DNA from 3 places in the Nocardioides aquaticus genome. Region 2 is predicted to be linked to each of the others. Evidence: riboswitches for the same ligand, from Rfam matches in the RefSeq annotation. Region 2 holds a riboswitch; each other region holds the start of a gene.
What was found. Region 2 has a riboswitch for cobalamin ahead of cobN (cobaltochelatase subunit CobN). Riboswitches for the same ligand answer to the same signal wherever they lie in the genome.
Positions count from the first base shown of each region.

Region 1: it holds a riboswitch for cobalamin, as region 2 does, so the genes downstream of both, ENKNEFLB_RS01390 (VWA domain-containing protein) here and cobN (cobaltochelatase subunit CobN) in region 2, are expected to answer to the same signal.
Region 3: it holds a riboswitch for cobalamin, as region 2 does, so the genes downstream of both, ENKNEFLB_RS01415 (nitrite reductase) here and cobN (cobaltochelatase subunit CobN) in region 2, are expected to answer to the same signal.

Region 1 is NZ_CP075371.1:275,536-277,788, forward strand. It holds gene ENKNEFLB_RS01390 (VWA domain-containing protein) at 1-1,240, opposite strand, end outside; cobalamin riboswitch at 1,387-1,553, opposite strand; gene cbiE (precorrin-6y C5,15-methyltransferase (decarboxylating) subunit CbiE) at 1,601-2,253, shown strand, end outside.
Region 2 is NZ_CP075371.1:1,665,361-1,667,613, forward strand. It holds gene cobA (uroporphyrinogen-III C-methyltransferase) at 1-550, shown strand, start outside; partial or broken gene ENKNEFLB_RS22865 ((2Fe-2S) ferredoxin domain-containing protein) at 586-1,179, shown strand; cobalamin riboswitch at 1,270-1,400, shown strand; gene cobN (cobaltochelatase subunit CobN) at 1,428-2,253, shown strand, end outside.
Region 3 is NZ_CP075371.1:281,097-283,349, forward strand. It holds gene ENKNEFLB_RS01410 (precorrin-8X methylmutase) at 1-231, opposite strand, end outside; gene ENKNEFLB_RS01415 (nitrite reductase) at 228-1,157, opposite strand; cobalamin riboswitch at 1,230-1,369, opposite strand; gene ENKNEFLB_RS01420 (sigma factor) at 1,489-1,860, shown strand; gene ENKNEFLB_RS01425 (flavin monoamine oxidase family protein) at 1,857-2,253, shown strand, end outside.

The DNA of each region.
Region 1 (2,253 bases), 1.4 Mb from region 2:
CCGCACCGACGGTGGAGGTCCCGCCGGGCGGGGGAGCGGGAGCGGGGTCCGGTGCGGGGTCCGGTCCTGCGTCATGCGTTCCGTCCAGGTGGTTGTCCGGAGCGTCTGACGTCCCGCCGTCCGCCGGTCCCGGGTCCGGTCCTGGGTCCGGCGCAGCGTCATGCGCTCCGTCCGGGGAGGTGTCCGGAGCGTCTGACGTCCCGCCGTCGTCCCCGCCACCGTCCCCGCCACCGTCCCCGCCACCGGGCGGCTCGGGGTCGGGCTCGTCGGGGTCGTCGGGCAGCAGGTCGTCCAGCAGGTCCTCCTCGAGGCCGGGGGCGTCGAAGGGGTTGCGCCGGCGGCGGTGCGGCAGGGAGAGGCGGGCCGCGGCGCGGATGTCCTCGGTCGTCACGAAGCGCCGGCCGTGCCAGGCGGCGTGCGCGGCGGCGGTGCGCGCGGTGACGATGTCGGCGCGCATCCCGTCGACGTCGAGCGCCGCGCAGAGCTCGGCGATCCGCAGCAGGGCCCCGTCGCCGACGACGACGTCGCCGACCAGGGCCTGCGCGGCCGCGACGCGCGCCCGCAGCGCCTCCTCGTCCGGCGCCCAGGCCGCTGCGAAGGCGTCCGGGTCGGCGTCGTAGGCCATCCGCCGACGGACCACCTCGACCCGTCGGGCCGGGTCGCGGGGGGCGGCGACCTCGGCGGTCAGGCCGAACCGGTCGAGCAGCTGCGGGCGCAGCTCGCCCTCCTCGGGGTTCATCGTCCCGACCAGCACGAAGCGGGCCGCGTGCGAGACCGACACCCCGTCCCGCTCGACGGTCGCGCGGCCCATCGCCGCCGCGTCGAGGAGCAGGTCGACGAGGTGGTCGTGCAGCAGGTTGACCTCGTCGACGTAGAGGATGCCGCGGTGCGCACGGGCCAGCAGGCCGGGCTCGTACTCCGCCGTGCCCTGGCTCAGCGCCCGCTCCAGGTGCAGCGAGCCGAGCACCCGGTCCTCGGTCGCACCGACGGGCAGCTCGACGAGGCGTACGGGCCGGCTCTCCACCGCCGCGTCGGAGGCGAACGGGCCGTCCGGCGACGCGGTCTCCCGGCCGCGGTCGGCGGGGTCGGAGGAGAACCGGTCCCCGGCCACGACCTCGACCGGCGGCAGCACCGCGGCGAGGGCGCGCACGATCGTCGACTTCGCGGTGCCCTTCTCGCCGCGGACCAGCACGCCGCCGATGGCGGGGCTGATCGTGGTCAGCACCAGGGCGAGCGCCATCGGGTCCAGGTCGCCCGGCCGGGCGCCGGTCTCGCCGGTGCCGCTGTCGCCGCTGGTGTCGCCGCTGATGTCGCCGAGGTCGCCCGCGGGCACGACGGCAGAGAAGGGGTAGTGCGCTGGCATGGGAGGCTCCCGCTCGTCCGCCATCGGATGGGCGCCTCGAGGCCGGTCTTCGGACTTCCTCGAGCACGCCGGATCGCGCGTCCAGGTCACCGCAGCGGGCCTGTGCCGGACTCTCACCGGCTTCCCAGATTCTCCCCTCGGCGTCCGGTCGTGACCGGGGCGTCGGGGCACCTCGTGGCTGAGCCGCCACGCTAGCGCAGTCCGGCCCTCCGGAGGCACGCCCTAGGGTCGGCGCCCATGAGGGCGAGGATCACGGTCGTGGGGATCGGCGCCGACGGGTGGCCGGGCGTCCCGGCGCGCCTGCGGTCGCTCGTCGACGACGCGGAGGTGGTGCTGGGCGGGGCCCGCCACCTGGCGCTGCTGGAACCGCGGCCCGGTCAGCACCGCGTGCCGTGGCCGGTGCCGCTGCGCGCGGGCCTGCCGTCCCTGCTGGCCGAGCACGCCGGGCGACGGGTGGTCGCCCTGGCCACCGGCGACCCGCTGCTGTCCGGCGTCGGCACCACGCTGGTCGACCTGCTCGGCGCCGACGCCGTGGAGGTCCACCCCGGCCTGTCGTCGGTCGCGCTGGCCCGGGGACGGCTCGGCTGGTCGGCCGAGAGCGCCGCGGTGGTCAGCCTGGTGGGCCGCGACCCCGCGCTCGTCCTGCGCGAGCTCGCCCCGGGCCGCCGCGTGGTCGCGCTGTCCTCGGACGCGACCACGCCGGGCGCGCTGGCCCGGCTCCTCGTCCGGCAGGGGTACGGCGCCTCGCTGCTGGCGGTGCTCGGCGACCTCGGCGCGCCGACCGAGTCGCGCCTCGACGCCGCCGCCGCGGCCTGGGACGCGGCCGCCGACGCCCGCGTCCCCCCGCTCAACGTGGTGGCGGTCGACCTGCGCGGGCCCGTGGTCGGGTC
Region 2 (2,253 bases):
CACCAGTCAAGAGGAGATCAATCGCATCCTGGTTGACCGGGCGCTCGCGGGCCAGCAAGTGGTCCGCCTCAAGGGCGGGGACTCCTTTGTCTTCGGTCGTGGCCACGAAGAGCTGGAGGCGTGTCGCGAGGCCGGCGTTCCGGCCCGGGTGATCCCCGGGGTCACCTCGAGCATCGCGGTGCCGGGGGCCGCCGGTATCCCGGTGACGCACCGCGGCCTGACGCAGGGGTTCACGGTCGTGTCTGGCCATGTTCCACCTGGCCATCCGGAGTCGAGCTTGGACTACGCAGCGCTTGCCCGCTGCGGGACCACGCTGGTGTTCCTGATGGGAGTGGGCACGCTGGATGCGATCACCGCCGAGCTGTGCGCGGTGGGCATGGACGCGGCGACCCCTGCGGCCGTGATCGCCGACGGCACCCACCTCCACCAACGAGTCATCACCGCGTCTCTCGCCTCGATCGCCGAAGTTGCCCACGACGCCGGGATCCGAGCCCCGGCGGTCGTTGTCATCGGCCAGGTGGTCTCGCTGCGAAGGACGGGGTCGCCATGAACGACGATGTGACCGCGCCCGTCGTGCTCGTGGGCATGTCGGCGCGCGAGGTGCAGGCGCACAACCTGCTGCACGAGGTCGCCCACGAGCATGACGCCACGGTCGCCTTCCTGCAGCTGGGAGACCCGTCGCTCTCCGCGGAGCTGACACGGCTCGCTGACCTGGGTGCACAGCGGATCGTCCTCGTGGGCGTCAGCCTCGGCGCGCTCGCGCCCGCGGTCTCCTGGCTGCGCCGCATCGCCGCGCACTGGTGGCGCGAGCGAGCGGAGCAGAGGCCCATCGTCGAGGTCGCCACCCGGCTCGCCGACGGGGTCGACCAGGTGCGCCAGGTGCTTGCCGTACGGCGTGAGGTGACGGGCGCCGAGGCAGGCCTCGAGTCCGCAGCTTGGGAGGACGTGCCCGGGCACCGCCACCAGGTGCTGGTCTGTCGCGGTCCCCGCTGCACGGCGATGGGGTCCGACCGGACCGCCGAGGCCGTGATCCTCGAGCTGATGCGGCTGGGCCAGTCGGACGACGACGTACTCATCACCCACACCGGCTGCCAGTTCCCCTGCAACCACGCGCCGGTCGTCAGCGTCCAGCCCGACGACGTCTGGTACGGCGACGTCGATCCCGACGTCGCCCGGCAGATCGTCGCGGAGCACCTCGTTGGTAGGCGTCCCGTGGAGTCCGCACGGCTGCCCAGGACCCGCGGCGCCAGGCCGGCGACGAGCCGCTCGTCTAGAGTGATGACCGAAAGTCTCGTGGAACAGGAACCCGGTCGATTCCGGGGCGGTTCCGCCACTGTGATGCCGGATCAGGGTCCACCTGACCGGCTCAGCCAGACACTGGCCACGGGACCTCCGACGACGAGGGGCGAGAACCCCCTGGGAGAACCATGAAGATCGCGCTGCTGTCCACCTCCGACACCGACCTGCTCTCGGCCCGAGCTTCGGGAGCCGACTACGTCTGGGCCAACCCGTCGAGGCCCGGGCACCAGTCGATGGCCGAGGTCATCGAAGGTGCCGACCTAGTCGTCGGTCGGATCCTCGGTTCGCCGCAGGACCTGTGCTCGGGGTTCGCGCGCATCCGGGACACCGGGATGCCGATGGTGGTGCTGGGCGGTGAGCAGCAGCCCAGCGCCGAGCTGATGGAGATGTCGTCGGTGCCGATCGGCGTCTGCGCCGAGGCCCACCGCTACCTCGCCGAGGGTGGCCCGGCCAATCTCGCCCAGCTGCACGCATTCCTCTCCGACACCGTGCTGCTGACCGGTGAAGGTTTCGAGGCGCCGTCCGAGATCCCGGCCTGGGGCATCGTGGAGCGCCCCTCGGCTCCGGCAGACATGGACTTGCCCCGCGTGGGCGTGCTGTTCTACCGCGCCCACCAGGCCAGCGGCAACACCGCCTTCGCCCACGTCCTGGCCGACGCCGTGGACGCCACCGGCGAAGCGGTCGGCGTGCCGATCTTCTCGTCGTCGCTGCGCGCTGCCCCCGACTCCCTGTACGACGCCTTGGGCACCCTCGACGCATTGGTCGTCACCGTGCTCGCCGCCGGTGGGAGCCAGCCGGCCACGGCCAGCGCCGGTGGCGAGGACGAAGCGTGGGACGTACAGCGGATGGCGGCGCTCGACATCCCCATCCTGCAAGGGCTCTGCCTCACCAGCAGCCGGGCCGAGTGGGAGGCCTCCAGCGATGGCTTGACCCCGCTCGACTCCGCGAGCCAGA
Region 3 (2,253 bases), 1.4 Mb from region 2:
GGCGGCCAGCGCGGTGCGCGCCGCCGGGACCAGGCGCGGGTGGACCACGAGGTCGTCGACCAGGTCGACCTGGCCGGTGCCGTGGATCATCCGCACCGCGAGCCGCTCGGCGTCGCCCGGCACCCGGGACAGGTCGCTCTCGCGGCGGATGGTCGCGAAGGAGTCGACGTAGATCTCCGGGCCGTGGTCGACGTAGGCGTACCGCTGCGGCGGCCGGGACAGCGGGGTCATCGCGCACCTCCCCCCTCGTGCGGGGCCGGGTCCGGCACCAGCACCCCGCGCCACGGCGTCACGACCAGCGTGCCGTCGGGGTCCCGGGCGACGAGGTCGTCGACCAGGTCGGGGCCGAGCACGCCGTCGGGGGCCGCGACGTGCTCACCGCCGACCAGCGGGCCGTACGCCGGTCGCGCGGTCGGGGCCGGGACGCAGTCGTCGGGCTCCCGGGCGGGCGCCAGGGGACCGTCGAGCTCGGCGACGTGCCAGGCGGCGGCCGGGTCGGGGCGGGCGTCCAGGAAGCGACGGACCAGGGCGAGCAGGGCGTCGGGCACGTCGGGGAGCGCCACCACGTCGCCCCAGGCCGTCCCGACGCGCAGCTGGGCGGTCCCGTCGTCGAGGGCCACCACCCCCAGGTCGCACGGGCGGTCGACCAGGTCGCCGCGGCCGTCGTCGAGCACGAGCAGGAACCGTCCGGAGAGGTCGGCGGCGGCGGGCTCGGCCAGCAGCGCCGCGTCGAGGGCGTCCACGACCGGGCGCAGGTCGGCGCGGCCGCCGCCCGGTCGGCCGGTGTCCAGCCCGGTCTGCGGCGAGGCCATCAGGTTGCGGACCAGCTCGTGGCTGGGCGACGGCAGCAGGCCGGTGCCGGCGAGGGCCGCGGCGACGTCGGGCCGTACGGCGCCCGTCGTGGCCGGGTCGGCCGGCAGGGCACGCAGCTGGAGGTTGGCGCGACCGGTCAGGTGGAGGTCGCCGTCGCCGTGGGTACGGGCGACCCCGGAGAGCGAGGCCAGGGCCCGGGCGGCGACCCGGCCGCCGGGGAGCCGGAGCCGGACCAGCAGGCCGTCCTCGGCGGGCCAGGGCCGGGCGACACCGGGACAGCGGTCCGCGGCGGCGTCCCGGCCGTCGGGACCGGGCCGCGAGCGGACGAGGGGTGGGTGGGGCACGGTCACCTCGGTGGTCGGAGGCTCGTGCGCGGAGCCTGCGTGGACCGGACGACGGGCGTCGCCGGGGCCAGCAGGTCTTCGGACTCGGGATCGCCCGGCGCGGAGCACCTTCCCGGACCGATGCCGCTGGTCCAGTGGCCTGCCTCTCGACAGGAGCCCCGTCCGTCACCCATACCGCTGCGCGTCAGTCCCGGCCTCGCACCGGGTTCCCTGGCCTCCCGGCGGACCGGGGGGCGTGACTGGCGCGGCCAACCTAGCAAGCGTCGTCCACTGGTCTGGTCACACGCGCGCGGGTGGGTCGTCCTCACCAGGCGCCCCCCACACTGGCCCCATGTGCGACGACTACGTCGGGCAGCGGACGGGCCGGCGGACGGGGCCGCGGCCCCTGACCGCCCCCCGACCGGCCGCCGAGCGCCGTCCGGGCTGCCTGGAGTGCACCGCCGCCGGCCGGCAGGAGGCCTTCGAGGACCTGTACGACGCCACCGTCGACCAGGTCTGGCGCCTCGCGCGGCTCAAGGGCCGCGGCGACGAGGCGTGGGCGCACCAGGTCGTGCGCGAGACCTACGCCGAGGTCTGGCGCAGCGCGTCGACCTACCGCCCCACGGAGCACCGCCCCCTGACCTGGGTGCTGGCCGTGACCTCCGCGGTGGCCCGCACCGGACCCCGCCGCGACCCCGGTCCCTGGGACGGGCAGGCCGCGTGAGCGAGAACGACACCGACGTCGTGGTGGTCGGCGCGGGCCTCGCGGGCCTGCGCTGCGCCCGGGCCCTGGTCGACCGGGGCCACGACGTCGTGGTCCTCGAGCGCGACGACGCCGTCGGCGGTCGGATCCGCACCGACCACGTCGACGGGTTCGCCCTCGACCGCGGCTTCCAACTGCTCAACCCGGCGTACCGCGCGGTGCGCCGCTGGGTCGACGTGGACGCCCTCGGCCTGCAGCCGTTCGCCGCCGGCGTGGCCGCCCGGAACGACGACGGGCTGGTCCGCCTCGGCAACCCGCTGGCCGCGCCCGCGCTGCTGCTGCCCTCGGTGCGGGCGGTCCTCCCGCGCCCGCGCGAGGTGCTCGCGGCCGCCCGCTGGGCCGCCCCGCTGCTGC